One region of the Mesorhizobium sp. M0410 genome, then DNA from elsewhere that is predicted to be linked to it. Evidence: riboswitches for the same ligand, from Rfam matches in the RefSeq annotation. Region 1 holds a riboswitch; the other holds the start of a gene.

Region 1 (7,069 bases):
TCCCGAACCGAAGAAGCCGCATTTTCCCCGGCAGGTCGCAGGAAACCATGGCGCCGGCATCGTCGAAGCCGTCGGCGCGGACGTCTTGCTGGAACCGGGCACGCTTGTCGCGTCAGCTATTATGGCAGCTGGGCCGAGTACGCGGCCATTCCCGCCGAATGGCTGATCCCGTTGCCTGCGGACTATCCGGTCGAACGCGCCGGGCAGATGGTGAACCCCATTACCGCGTGGGATCTGCTGACGGATTCCCGTGTCCGGCCCGGGCAGTGGCTGGCTGTCACGGCCGGCTATTCGTCAATTTCGACAATGGTGATGCAGTTCGCCCAACGACGCGGCATCAACGTCATCGCGCTGGTGCGGCGCTCGCACCAGAGCTTCGACCTGAAGACGCTTGGCGCCTCTGTCATTCTTGACCTTTCGGACTTGAAGGCAAGTATCCGGGAAGCGGTGATGGATATCAACGGCGGCGCCGGATTGAACGGGATTATCGACAATGTCGGCGGACCTGTCAGCGGCGAATTGATCCGCACCCTGGCGCTCGGCGGGCAGATGGTGATCAATGGCGGAATGAGTGCCGAGCGCTTCGAACTGCACAATTTCGATGTGTTGCTGAGCGGCGTCGAAATCAGGGCAAATATCTATCGCTACTTCTTTTCGCCGCCTGCCGAAGCCGACCGGCCTGTCCTACGCGAGATCATCGACATCTTTGGCCAGCCGGGCTTCCACGTTCCTGTCGGCGGTCTCCACGCGCTGACCGAGTTCAAGCTTGCGGTGGCAAACAGCCTGGATCGCGCCGACCTTGGTAAACAGATTTTCAGGATGTAGCCCGCGTCACGGCACCGAAAACATCATGATAACGATAAAAGGCGCTACGTCGCGATCCGTCTCGTCACGTCTTCCAGCCAATGATCGCTTATACCCAGTGCTTCGAGGTGCTCCAGCGTGCTGAGCACGTAATCCTTATTCCTCCCCGACTGGCCGACGGCGCCGCGAACGACGGCCGCCGCCTCGGCCGGGTCGAGCGCACCGGCATATTGCTCATGGCTGCGGTCCACGACATAGGCGACGGCGTCGACCGTCTTGCCCCCATCCGTTTCACTTTTGTCGAGGCGAACGCTGAGCACACGTTCGAGATAGACGTTGGTGACCAGCTCGCGTTCGCGCAGATAGGTGATGACCTCGTTGCGCAGCTCGCCTGGGACCCGGAACGCCAGCCCGATGCAGGAGCCTCCGCGGTCGAGGCCGAGCACCAGGCCCGGCCGTTCGCGCGTGCCGCGATGCACGAAAGAATAGACGCAGAGCGAACGGCGGTAGCCATGCAGGCGGGCACGCCGCGTCTCGACATGCGCGAATCCCGGCCGCCAGATCAGTGAGCCGTAGCCAAAAACCCAAAAATCGCCCATATCGCCAAGCCTGATTGTAACGAACCACTCCACCGGTGGTGTTTCAGTCCGTCTACCTGTTGTTGCCGCAAGCGACAGCCCGCCCGTGCCACCCGCGTTAACGAAAGCCGCAGCATGACGTCAAGTGACGAGCGCCCGCCGCCCAGCCAGCGTCGCCGCCTGTTGTGGCTTGCCGCTTTCATTCTCGTGCTGTTCGGCATCTACAGCGCGGGCTGGTTCTACCTGGCGGATCTGGTCGAGAGCGCCGCCGACAAGGCGGTCGCCGATCTCGATGACAAGGGCGTCAAGGCCGACTGTGCCAATCTCGCGGTCAGCGGCTATCCCTTCAGCTTCACCCTTTCCTGCGACAGTCTGGCTTACGAGGACGACAGCCGCAACGTCGCGGCCTCGACAGGCAAGATCAACGCCGCCACCCAGATCACGCGGCTTCTGTCGCCTGCCGCCGAGCTTAGGGGGCCACTCAGGACCTCCGTTCCCGGCATGACCCCGCTCTGGATCGACTGGGATGATCTGCGGGCCGACATGAAGCTGTCCTGGCCGCTGCCGAGACGCCTCTCGCTGCAGGCAGAAGGCCTGTCCGGCCAGACCGATCCCGCAGACGATACCGATCCCGTCTCGCTGTTCAGCGCCGGAACTGCCAGCGGGCAATTGCGCCCAAACGGCCCGGACATCGACTATGCCGGCAATTTCACCGATCTCGAAATCGACGCGGCGGCCATCGACGGGCGCGTCTTGCCGCCGCTCGATGGCAGCGGCGATGTGACGCTGAAGAACGGCGTGATGCTGATCATGGCAAACCCGAAGAGCCTGCGCGGCCTCGCGGCCGAAATCCACGAGCTCGATCTGTCGTCCGGAACTGCGCGCATCACCGTTTCCGGACCGCTGTCGGTCGATGACGGCGGTCTCATAAATGCCGATCTGACGATCAAGCTCAATGATCCAAAGGCCGTGGCGGCGATCCTTGCCACCGCCATCCCCGAGCAGAAGAAAGAGATCCAAACCGGCTTTGCCGGACTGGCGCTGCTCGGCAACCAGCCGTCGATGCCGCTGAAGATCGTCAGGGGCAAGGCCTCGCTCGGCTTCATCCCGCTCGGCAAGATCAAGCCGCTTGACTAGGCGGTCGGGACTGCGATCGGCCTGCCGCGGCTTATCCCTTCGGCGGGTGTTCGACTGCCTGGCGACCGAAATCCGGTACGTCGATGTCCTGGCCGGCCTCGATGATCGAGCGGCGGACGGCGCGGGTGCGGGTGAACAGGTCGAACAGCTTTTCGCCGTCGCCCCAGCGGATCGCCCGCTGCAGCGAGGACAGATCTTCCGAGAATCGCGCCAGCATTTCGAGGATGGCGTCCTTGTTGTGCAGGCAGACGTCACGCCACATGGTCGGGTCGGACGCCGCGAGACGGGTGAAGTCGCGAAAGCCGGAAGCCGAGTATTTGATGACCTCGGACTTGGTCACCGACTCCAGATCGTCGGCGGTACCGACGATGTTATAGGCGATGATGTGCGGCAGGTGCGAAACGATGGCCAGCGTCATGTCGTGATGCTGCGGGTCCATCGTGTCGATGTTGGAGCCGCAGCGGCGCCAGAATTCCGAGAGCCTTTCCAGTGCCGCGGGATCGGTGCCGGGCAGCGGCGTGAAGATGCACCAGCGGTTCTCGAACAGTTCGGCAAAACCGGCATCTGGTCCCGACTTTTCGGTGCCGGCCAAAGGATGGCCGGGAATGAAGTGCACGCCATCAGGCACATGCGGCTGCATCTGCGCGATCACCGATGCCTTGGTCGAGCCGACATCGGTAAGGATGGCGCCCTTCTTCAGCGTCGGCGCGATTTCCGCGGCGACGGTACCCGAAGAGCCGACCGGCACCGAAACGACGACCAGATCGGCATCGCGAACCGCCTCTTTCGCATCCGTCGTGTAGGTGTCGCCGAGGGCGAGTAGGCTCGCCCGCGCCAGCGTCGCTTCGCTGCGCGTCGAAATCGCGACTTGGCCGGCGAGCCCCTCACGGCGGATGACGCGGGCCAGCGACGAGCCGATCAGGCCGATGCCGACCAGCGCGATCTTTTCGAACATCGGTGAGGTCATGGTGTTCTAGCTTTTCAGGAATGTCGCGAGTGCGGCGACAACGCCGCGGTTGGCCTCTTCGGTGCCGATGCTCATGCGCAGCGCGTTCGGAAAACCGTAGCCGGAAACGCGCCGCAATATGTAGCCGCGCGCACTGAGGTAGTCGTCGGCGGCCGCCGCCGAATGCTTTTTGTCCTCGGGAAAGTGGATAAGGATGAAATTGCCGACGCTCGGTGTCACCCGCAGCCCAAGCCCGCTTAGTTGCTCGGTCAGCCATGCCAGCCAGGTCTCGTTATGCGCCACGCTGCGCTCGATATGGACGCGGTCGCGGATCGCCGCGATACCGGCCTCGATAGCCGTCGCATTGACGTTGAAAGGCCCGCGCACGCGGTTGATCGCGTCGATGATATGCATTGGCGCATACATCCAGCCGATCCGCGCGCCGCCCAGGCCCAACTTGGAGAAAGTGCGGGTCATGACCACGTTTTCTGCGCTACCCACCAACTCGACGCCGGCTTCATAATCGTTGCGCCGGACATATTCGGCGTAAGCTGCATCCAGCACCAGAAGCACGTTTCGCGGCAGGCCGGCATGCAGGCGGCGCACCTCCTGGAACGGCACGTAGGTGCCGGTTGGATTGTTGGGATTGGCAAGGAAGATGATCCTGGTACGCGGCGTCACCGCGGCAAGGATTGCATCGACATCGGCGCGTTCATCGGTCTCCTTGACCGTAACCGGGACGGCACCGGCCGATTGTATGTAGATCTTGTAGACCATGAAGCCGTGTTCGGTGATGATGGCTTCGTCGCCGGGCGCGAGGTAGGTCTGCGCCAGCAGGCCCAGAATCTCGTCGGAGCCGTTGGAGCAGACGATGTTCGCCGGGTTGAGCCCGTGCACCTCGGCGATCGCTTCCCTCAGACGCCTGGCGCTGCCGTCGGGATAGACCGCGAGCTTGTCGGCGACCGCGCGCGCGGCCTCTATCGCCTTTGGCGAAGGGCCGAGCGGGTTCTCATTCGACGACAATTTGTGGACCTTGGCGACACCTTCAGGCGCCGCGCTCTTGCCGGGTACATAGGCTTCGATGTCCATGATGCCGGCGCGGGGCCTTGGACGTGTCTGATCCGGTATCTGGCTCATTCCATGAAATCCGTCGAGAGTGCCTCCATCCGGAAGCCGCAGCGGAAATACAAGCCGTGGCCCGGAATGTCGAGGGGCGGCAATTCGGGATCAAGAACTTGCCGTTGACGAAGCCATGCGTCGGTCCTAGAAGAGCAGCGAAAGTTCCGTGGTGATTTGGCCGGTCGGCTTGCAGCCACGTTAAACAACTTGCTAAAGGGCCGTTTGCATCTTGTAACCGGCTTTGCGAAGGCATGGCCGGTTTTTTGTTGCCCTGGCTGGTTGTTGCCCAGACTGGCGGTGGACAACTGAAGGCGGGCAAGGAGATATGATGGTCGCTTTGCGCGCGCGAAAAACCAACAACGAGGCCGACCAGCCGTCGAGCCCGGTGTTGCGTTTCGGCGCCGACAAGCCGCTCAAGCTCGACGCCGGCACGCTGCTGTCGCCCTTCCAGATTGCCTACCAGACCTATGGCACGCTCAACGACGCGCGCTCCAACGCCATCCTCGTCTGCCATGCGCTGACCGGCGACCAGCATGTCGCCAACACCAATCCGGTGACCGGCAAGCCAGGCTGGTGGGAAGTGCTGATCGGCCCCGGCAAGATCATCGACACCGATCGTTTCTTCGTCATCTCGTCCAACGTCATCGGCGGCTGTCTCGGCTCCACCGGCCCCGCCTCGACCAATCCCGCCACCGCCAAGCCCTACGGGCTCGACCTGCCGATCATCACCATCCGCGACATGGTGCGCGCGCAGCTGATGCTGGTCGAGCATTTCGGTATCGAACAGCTGTTCAGCGTGCTGGGCGGCTCGATGGGCGGCATGCAGGTGCTGCAATGGGCCTCGAGCTATCCCGAGCGCGTCTTCTCGGCGCTGCCGATCGCCACCGGCGCCCGCCATTCTTCGCAGAACATCGCTTTCCACGAGGTCGGCAGGCAGGCAGTGATGGCCGACCCGGACTGGCATGGCGGCAAATACTTCGAGCACGGCAAGCGGCCGGAAAAGGGGCTGGCGGTGGCGCGCATGGCCGCTCACATCACCTATCTGTCGGAAGCAGCGCTGCACCGCAAGTTCGGCCGCAACCTTCAGGATCGCGAAGCCCTGACCTTCGGCTTCGATGCCGACTTCCAGATCGAGAGCTACCTGCGCCATCAGGGCATGACCTTCGTCGATCGCTTCGATGCCAACTCCTATCTCTACATGACCCGGGCGATGGACTATTTCGATCTCGCCGCCGACCATGGCGGCCGGTTGGCCGATGCCTTCGCCGGCACCAAGACGCGCTTCTGCCTGGTTTCGTTCACCAGCGATTGGCTGTTCCCGACCGAGGAAAGCCGCTCGGTCGTGCACGCGCTGAACGCGGCCGGCGCCTCGGTCTCGTTCGTCGAGATCGAGACCGACCGCGGCCACGACGCCTTCCTGCTCGACGAACCGGAACTGTTCGCCGCCATCAAAGGCTTCATCGCCTCGGCGGCGCGGGCGAGAGGGCTCGGCGCATGACCCCGAAAAGTTCCGGATTGTTCGGATCAGGACCATGCGCCAGGCAAGTGACGAGCCCATGAGCGTCAACCGCGCCCAGCGCGTCGACCTCGAGGTCATCGCCGATCTCATCCCGCCGCAGTCGCGGGTGCTAGACGTCGGTTCCGGCGACGGCCTGCTGCTCGAATTGCTGCAGGCGACCAAGAAGGTCGACGGTCGCGGGCTGGAACTGTCGCAGCGCGGCGTCAACGAATGCGTGGCGCGCGGCCTGTCGGTCATCCAGGGCGATGCCGATAAGGATCTCCAATTCTATCCCGATAAGGGCTTCGACTTCGTCGTTTTGTCGCAGACCTTGCAGGCGACCCGCAATCCGAAATTGGTGCTCGACGAACTGCTCAGGATCGGCAACCGCGCTATCGTCTCATTCCCAAATTTTGGTCACTGGCGGGTGCGCTTTTCGCTACTGTTCAACGGCCGCATGCCGGTTACCAAGGACCTGCCCTATTCCTGGTATGACACCCCCAACATCCATTTCTGCACCATTCGCGATTTCGTCAATCTGTGCGACGAGCTTGGCGCGACGGTGGAAAAGGCGACCGCGCTCGACGCCAATGGCCAGCGGATCGGCTTCTCGATGCCGTGGTGGTTCTGGAATTTTTTCGGCCAGCAGGCGGTGTTTCTGCTGAAACGATAAGAGCCAATCGTCGCGGATCGTCCCCTTATTCGAGAACGTCGGTGGCCTTGTGCGGGTGCTGGACGCCATCGACCAGGACCACGTCGGACTGAGAATTCTCGGTGCGCAGCGGCAAGATCTCCTGATAGGCGGGCGAGCGGTACCATGCACGCACCTGCTGCATGTCTGGAAATTCGATCATGACGAGGTGGCCCGGCCAGGTGTTTTCAACGACTTCCACCTCGCTGCCATGCACGATGAAGCGCCCGCCAAACGGCTCCAGCGTGGCATCGATCTTGTGCAGGTACTCGACGATCTGCGGCCCCGGCGTGACC
Region 2 (7,069 bases), on a different contig from region 1:
TCTCAGCCGCCACGACTATCCCGAGCCGGTCGCCCGGCTCCTGGCCGAAGCCTGTGTGCTGACGGTACTGCTCGGAACTTCGCTGAAATTCGAGGGCAAGTTCATTCTGCAGACCCGCACCGACGGGCCGGTCGACATGCTGGTCGCCGATTTCTCCACGCCGCACGCGCTGCGCGCTTATGCCCGCTTCGATGCCGACCGGCTGCAGGCTTTGACTTCTGCCGGCGAGACGTCACCGCAGACGCTGCTCGGCAGCGGCGTCCTGGCGCTGACCATTGACCAGGGCGCTCACACGCAGCGCTACCAGGGCATCGTCCAGCTCGACGGCGTCACACTGGAAGATGCCGCACGCACCTATTTCCGCCAGTCGGAGCAGATTCCGACGGACCTCCGCCTTTCGGTTGCCAAGCTTCTGACGCCCGGCGTCGGCGGTGCCCGCGAGCAATGGCGGGCCGGTGGCCTGCTGGCGCAATTCCTGCCGCAGTCGGCGGAGCGTATGCGCGTACCCGACCTTCCCGGTGGCGACGGCGATCCGCGTGAGGAAATCCATGACCCGACCGACAATTCCTGGCAGGAGCTGCTGGCGCTGCTTGGTACCATTGAACCGACCGAGCTGATCGATCCGACGATCGGCGCCGAACGGCTGCTTTACCGGCTTTTCCACGAGCATGGCGTCCGCGTGTTCGGCGGCGTGCCGGTCGCCGACCAGTGCTCATGCTCGAGGGAGAAGATCCGCGGCATTCTCGAAGGCTTTTCCGCCGAGGAGATCAGGGACAGCACCGAGGATGGCAGCATTCACGTCGCCTGCGAATTCTGCTCGAAGCAATATGACTTCGACCCGGCGGAGTTTGCAGCGGCTGGATGACGGCCCTCAATTGACGGTGCGCCGCGTGCCCGGCAAATCGAGCGAGAAGGCGGGGATGGCGACGTCGAACGTCTCGCCCCGCTTGTTGCGCATTGTGTAGTGCCCGACCATGATGCCGGACGGGGTCGAGAGCGGGCATCCGGACGTATACTGATAGCTGTCGCCGGGGTTGAGTCCGGGTTGCTCGCCGACGACCCCGGTGCCGCGCACTTCCTCGACTTTGCCGGTACCGTCGGTGATGTGCCAGTAGCGTGAAAGAAGCTGCACGAACTCATCCGACTGATTGTCGATGGTCACCTGGTAGCCCCAGACATAGCGGTTTTGCGGCGGATCGGAGTGATCCTCCAGATAGAACGGCCTGACCTGCACTTCGATGTTGCGGGTGACGGCGCTGTACATAAACTGCTCCAAAGCAATGTAGATGGAACTTTCGATGCTCAGCGCAGTTTGGTCAACGATGCGCAGCATCTTCTTGCCCGATCTCAAGCGCAGGTGCCGAAAAACAATGTCATTTGAGTGACACATGACAATGATGGTGTGCAGGCTTGTGCCGGACGACTCAGCGTTCTGTCGAATTGTTGAAAACGGCTGTCATGCGGCCGGCATTTCTGGAGTGACCAGATCTCGATGGAACCGACATACGCAGCCGCCCTCCTTTCCATAGCCCTCCTTCTTTCAAATCTCGCCAGCATCCTGTTAGCTTCGCAGAAGCTGAAGCGACCAGCCAGTATTGCACCGCCCGCGGCCAACGCGCCGCCGGTATCGATCGTCATCCCGGCGCGCGGCGTCGAGCCGTTTGCCGAAGAGACGCTGGAGCGCGCCTTCTCACTCGACTGGCCGCGCTACGAACTCATCTTCTGTGTCGCCCATGCCGACGACCCGGTGGTCAAGCCGATCACCGCCGCAATGGCGCGCTTTCCAGCTATTCGCGCCCGCCTTCTGGTCGGTGACGACCGCATCAGCGGCAATCCAAAACTCAACAATTGCGTGAAGGGTTGGGAGGCGGCGCGTTATCGCTGGGTCATCCTTGCCGATTCCAACGTGCTTATGCCGAGCGACTACGTCCAGTACCTGATGGCGGCGTGGCGGCACGACACTGGCCTCGTCTGCTCGACGCCGATCGGCTCGCGGCCGGACGGCTTCTGGGGGGAGGTCGAATGCGCCTTTCTCAACACGCTGCAGGCACGCTGGCAGTACGCTGGAGAGGCGCTCGGCCTCGGCTTCGCCCAGGGTAAGAGCATGTTGTGGAACAAGCCAATGCTCGATGCCAATGGCGGCATCCGCGCGCTTGCCGCCGAGATCGCCGAGGACGCCGCCGCGACCAAGCTGGTCAATGGGCTCGGACTGCGGGTCAATCTTGTCGCCTCTCCCTTCGAACAGCCGCTCGGCCGGCGCACGCTTGGCGAGATCTGGTCACGGCAGGCGCGCTGGGCGCGGCTGCGCCGCGTCACCTTTGCACTGTTCTTTGCCCCCGAAATCCTGATCGGCGCGGCACCGCCGCTAGTGCTTGCACTGATCGCTGCGGCTGACGCCGGCGTCAGCCTGCCGGCAACCGCCATCGCCGTGCTGGTCGCGGCCTACCTGCCGGAATGCGCCTTGGCCTCGGCCAAGGGATGGCACCTGTCGCCGCGCACGATCCCGGCGATGATGGCACGAGACCTGATGCTTCCCGCCATTTGGGCGCGCGGATGGCTGAGCGGCGCCGTCGACTGGCGCGGCAACGTGATGACTATCCAGACAAAGACTGTCGCGGAGCTGGAAGAGACCCCGTCCGGCGCCTGATCGGCACGTCCCCGCTGCCTCTGTTCGGCCCGCCCTTATCCGGCAACTCTCAGTGCCTGCTCGATGTCTTCGAGCAGGTCGTCGGCGTCCTCAAGGCCGACTGACAGCCTGAGCGTTCCCGGTCCGATGCCGAGCTCGGCGCGGGCTTCATCAGTCAAGTTCTTGTGTGTGGTCGTCGCCGGATGGGTGATCAGGCTCTTGGCGTCGCCGAGATTGTTGGAAATCAGCACGACGTCGAGTGCGTTCTGGAAGGCAAAGGCCGCCTGCTTGCCGCCCTTCACATCGAAGCAAATCAGCGTCGAGCCGCCTGACATCTGCTTCTTGACCACGGCCGCTTGCGGGTGGTCGGCGCGGCCGGGATAGATGACGCGGGCGATTTGCGGGCGCTCGGCCAGGAAATCCGCGATGCGGCCGGCACTTTCCGTCTGCTGGCGTACGCGTAGCGGCAGCGTCTCCAGGCCTTTCAGCAGCGTCCAGGCATTGAAGGGCGAGAGGCTGGGGCCGGTGTGGCGGAAATAGTCATGCAGATTCTCGTCGATCCATTTCTTGTCCGACAGAACGATGCCGCCAAGACAACGCCCCTGGCCGTCAATATGCTTCGTGGCCGAATAGACGACGATGTGGGCGCCGAGCTGCAGGGGTTTCTGCTGCAAGGGCGTAGCGAAGACATTATCGACGATCAGCCTGGCGCCGATCGAATTGGCAAGTGCCGCGACGGCGGCAATGTCGACTACCTCCAGCGTTGGATTGGTAGGGCTTTCCAGGAAAAACAGTTTGGTGTTTGGCTTGACCGCCTTTTCCCAATTGGCGATGTCGGTGCCGTCGACCAGCGTTGCCTCAATGCCGTATTTCGGCGCCAGCGTCTCGATCACCCAGCGGCAGGAGCCGAACAGCGCGCGCGCCGCCACGATATGGTCGCCCGCCTTGGCGCTACACAGCAGTGCTGCCGTCACCGCCGCCATGCCGGATGCCGTCGCGCGCGCGTCCTCGGCTCCTTCCAGCGCGCACATGCGTTTCTCAAACATGTCGACCGTCGGATTGGCATAGCGCGAATAGATGAAGCCCGGCTCCTCGCCCTTGAAGCGGGCCTCCGCCGCTTGCGCCGTCTCGTAGACATAGCCTTGGGTGAGATACATCGCCTCGGAGGTCTCGCCGAAGCCGGAACGCAGCGTCCCGGCATGCACGAGTGCGGTCTGAGGCTTCCAGTCGCGCTTCTTGGTCATCATTCCATCCAAACACCAAAATTGGTCCAAACAACAAAAAACCGGCCGCGAAAGTCGCAACCGGTCCATATGGCCTTGCGGCCGACGGTCCTTTAGCGACTTGTTTAACGTGGCTGCAAGCCGACCGGCCAAATCACCACGGGATAACGAGCTTTAGACCCGCGCCACGCTTGCGTCAATTGCCGGCATGATTAAGAGGGTTGTACCAAGCAGGTGCCAAAGGCGTCCACGGTCGGACCTGCGACAGAACAAGACCTCGCCCGGCCTTCGAACGGAGCCAGACCCTTGCGGCAGACAGGCATTCTTCCCGATCAGCATATTTCCGAGCTGTTCCAGACGGGCGCGCTGAAATCGCCGCGCATGCTCGATGCCGATCAGATCCAGCCGGCCAGCCTTGACCTCAGGCTCGGCGACAAGGCCTGGCGAGTGCGTGCTTCCTTCTTGCCCGGCCCGGACCACAGGGTTGTCGACAAGCTCGACCGGCTGAAGCTGCACGAGATCAACCTCGCCGAAGGTGCGGTGCTGGAAACCGGCTGCGTCTACATCGTGCCGCTGCTCGAAAGCCTGGCGCTGCCCGCCCATATTTCCGCCTCCGCCAACCCGAAAAGCTCGACCGGACGGCTCGATATCTTCACCCGCGTAATGACCGACCGTGGCCACGAGTTCGACAAGATCGCCGCTGGCTATGAAGGCCCGCTCTATCTGGAGGTCAGCCCGCGCACTTTCCCGATCATCGTGCGGACCGGCTCGCGGCTGTCGCAGATCAGGTTCCGCACCGGCAATGCGCTCTTGTCGGAAAGCGAGCTGCACGAGTTGCACCGCGCCGAAATGTTGGTCGCCACCGAACCACCCAACATCTCAGGCGGCGGAATCGCGCTGTCGATCGATCTCGACGGCGACAAGGACGGGCTGGTCGGCTATCGCGGCAAGCACCACACCGGCCTGGTCGACGTCGACAAGCGCGCCGCGCAGGATGTCGTCGATTTCTGGGAGCCGCTCTACAAAAGCGGCGCCGGCGAGCTGGTGCTCGATCCGGACGAATTCTACATCTTGGTGTCGCGCGAGGCGGTCCATGTGCCGCCACTCTACGCCGCCGAAATGACGCCTTTCGACCCGCTGGTCGGCGAGTTCCGCGTCCATTATGCCGGTTTCTTCGACCCGGGTTTCGGCCATTCGGCGTCGGGCGGCACCGGCAGCCGGGCGGTGCTCGAGGTGCGTAGCCACGAAGTGCCGTTCATCCTCGACCACGGCCAGATCGTCGGACGGTTGGTCTACGAGCACATGCTGAAACGGCCGCAGGCGCTCTACGGCACAGATCTCGGCTCGAACTATCAGGCGCAGGGCCTGAAACTGTCCAAGCATTTCCGCGCCGCGCGATGAGTTTGGAACTGCCAATCTCCCCCACGAGGGGGGAGATCACGCTGTCATCGACGCCTCAAAGCGCCTTCACCGCCACCTTCACCGGCTGCTCGATTTCAAGCGGGTTGCGCAGCGGCAGGCCGAAATCCTGCGCCTCGATTTCGAATACGTCACCGGCCTCGGTCCTGATGCCGTCGGCGAAGGACAGTGTTGCCGTGCCGAACATGTGTACATGCACATCACCCGGCTGGCGGAAGGCCGAGTATTTGAAGTGGTGATGCTCGAGATTGCCAATGGTGTGCGACATGTTCGCCTCGCCCGACAGGAACGGCTTTTCCCAAAGCAGCTTGCCGTCGCGCAGGATGCGTGAAGCGCCGCGGATATCGGACGGCAGGTCGCCGATCAGGATCTCCGGGCCGAACGAAGCGTTACGCAGCTTGGAATGGGCGAGGAAGAGATAGTTCACACGCTCGGTGACGTGGTCGGAAAACTCGTTCGACAGGGTGAAGCCGACGCGGAATGGGGCGCCGTCGTCGCCGATCACATAGATACCGGCGATTTCCGGCTCCTCGCCGGCATCCTGGGCGAAGGCCGGCGACACAAGCGCCGCACCGGGCGCCACCGCCATAGTGCCGTTGCCCTTGTAGAACCATTCCGGCTGCACGCCGATCTGGCCCTTCGCCGGCTTGCCACCCTCAAGCCCCATGCGGAACATCTTCATGGAATCGGTCAGCTGTTCCTCGCCGTCCGTGCTGAGCTTCTTGTGCATGGAATCGCGGGTCGCGGCGGAGCCGAGATGCGTCAGCCCGGTGCCGGTGAGATGGAGATGCGCCGGATCGGGATGGTTGATCGGCGACAGCAGTCGTCCCTTCTTGTAGGCTGCGTCCAGATCGATGGTTTCGCCGAAGCCCTTGCGCTCGATCAGGGCGACAAGCCCGCTGCCGGTGCGCGCGGCTTCCATCGCCAGCGAATAGACGCTGCGCGCGCCGTTGATGACGCGGGTCTTGCCGCCGTTGCGGGCAACGACGCGGATCGTCTCGGCGTCGTCGAGGATCTGTGAGATCAGCATGGTAACCCTCTCTGAATTGCGGGCTTGGCGTGCCTTTCTTGGCAAACCCTGCCCGGCGCGGCTCGGACCGTTGTCCGCGCCTCGATTGAAATTCTTCGTCCGGATTGCGCTCGCGGATCAGGTCCCTCGAGGGACTTCTTTGCGCCGCCCGGCAGCGCCGCGATGTGACCCGTATGCCTCCTGGTTGCCTCTCAAGCCTTGTTCTTGTTGTAGACGTCGAAGACGACGGCGCCGAGCAGCACCAGGCCTTTGACCACCTGCTGCCAGTCGACATTGACGCCCATGATCGACATGCCGTTGTTCATGACGCCCATGATGAAGCCGCCGACCACCGCGCCGATGACCTGGCCGACGCCGCCCATCGCCGAAGCGCCACCGATGAACACCGCGGCGATGACGTCGAGCTCGCTGCCGAGGCCGGCCGCCGGCACAGCCTGCCCCAGGCGCGCTGCGATAATCAGGCCGCCGAGTGCCGACAGCACGCCCATATTGATGAACACCATCAACGTCAGCCGTTCGGTCTTGATGCCCGATAGCTGGGCTGCCTTGGCATTGCCGCCCATCGCATAGATGCGGCGGCCGATCGTCATGCGTTTGGTAACGAAGACGAACAACGCGATCAGCACACCCATCACCATGAGAACGATGGGGAGGCCCCTATAGGTGGCGAATTGGTAAACGAGAAACAGCGCCAGCGCGCTGATCACCAGGGTCTTGACGACGAACAGCGAGAAGGGCTCGGCTTCGTAGCCATGCTTCTCGCGGGTGCGC

Evidence for each region. A riboswitch is a leader RNA that binds a small molecule or an ion and turns the genes downstream of it on or off. The one in region 1 is predicted to bind S-adenosylmethionine.
Region 2: linked by a shared signal. The riboswitch ahead of NKI63_RS17090 (O-succinylhomoserine sulfhydrylase) and the one ahead of metX (homoserine O-acetyltransferase MetX) in region 1 are both predicted to bind S-adenosylmethionine.

What each region holds. Positions count from the first base shown of each region.
Region 1 covers NZ_JAMYRN010000005.1:270,688-277,756, reverse strand. Annotated here, with positions in the region: gene NKI63_RS09535 (alcohol dehydrogenase catalytic domain-containing protein) at 1-166, shown strand, start outside; gene NKI63_RS09530 (zinc-binding dehydrogenase) at 172-825, shown strand; gene NKI63_RS09525 (gamma-glutamylcyclotransferase) at 870-1,403, opposite strand; gene NKI63_RS09520 (DUF2125 domain-containing protein) at 1,518-2,519, shown strand; gene NKI63_RS09515 (prephenate/arogenate dehydrogenase family protein) at 2,551-3,486, opposite strand; gene hisC (histidinol-phosphate transaminase) at 3,493-4,602, opposite strand; SAM riboswitch at 4,741-4,818, shown strand; gene metX (homoserine O-acetyltransferase MetX) at 4,913-6,082, shown strand; gene metW (methionine biosynthesis protein MetW) at 6,141-6,755, shown strand; gene NKI63_RS09495 (DUF1330 domain-containing protein) at 6,781-7,069, opposite strand, start outside.
Region 2 covers NZ_JAMYRN010000010.1:134,816-141,884, reverse strand. Annotated here, with positions in the region: gene NKI63_RS17105 (Hsp33 family molecular chaperone) at 1-865, shown strand, start outside; gene apaG (Co2+/Mg2+ efflux facilitator ApaG/CorD) at 872-1,264, opposite strand; gene NKI63_RS17095 (ceramide glucosyltransferase) at 1,493-2,647, shown strand; gene NKI63_RS17090 (O-succinylhomoserine sulfhydrylase) at 2,683-3,873, opposite strand; SAM riboswitch at 3,943-4,020, opposite strand; gene NKI63_RS17085 (2'-deoxycytidine 5'-triphosphate deaminase) at 4,156-5,250, shown strand; gene araD1 (AraD1 family protein) at 5,306-6,298, opposite strand; gene mmsB (multiple monosaccharide ABC transporter permease) at 6,490-7,069, opposite strand, start outside.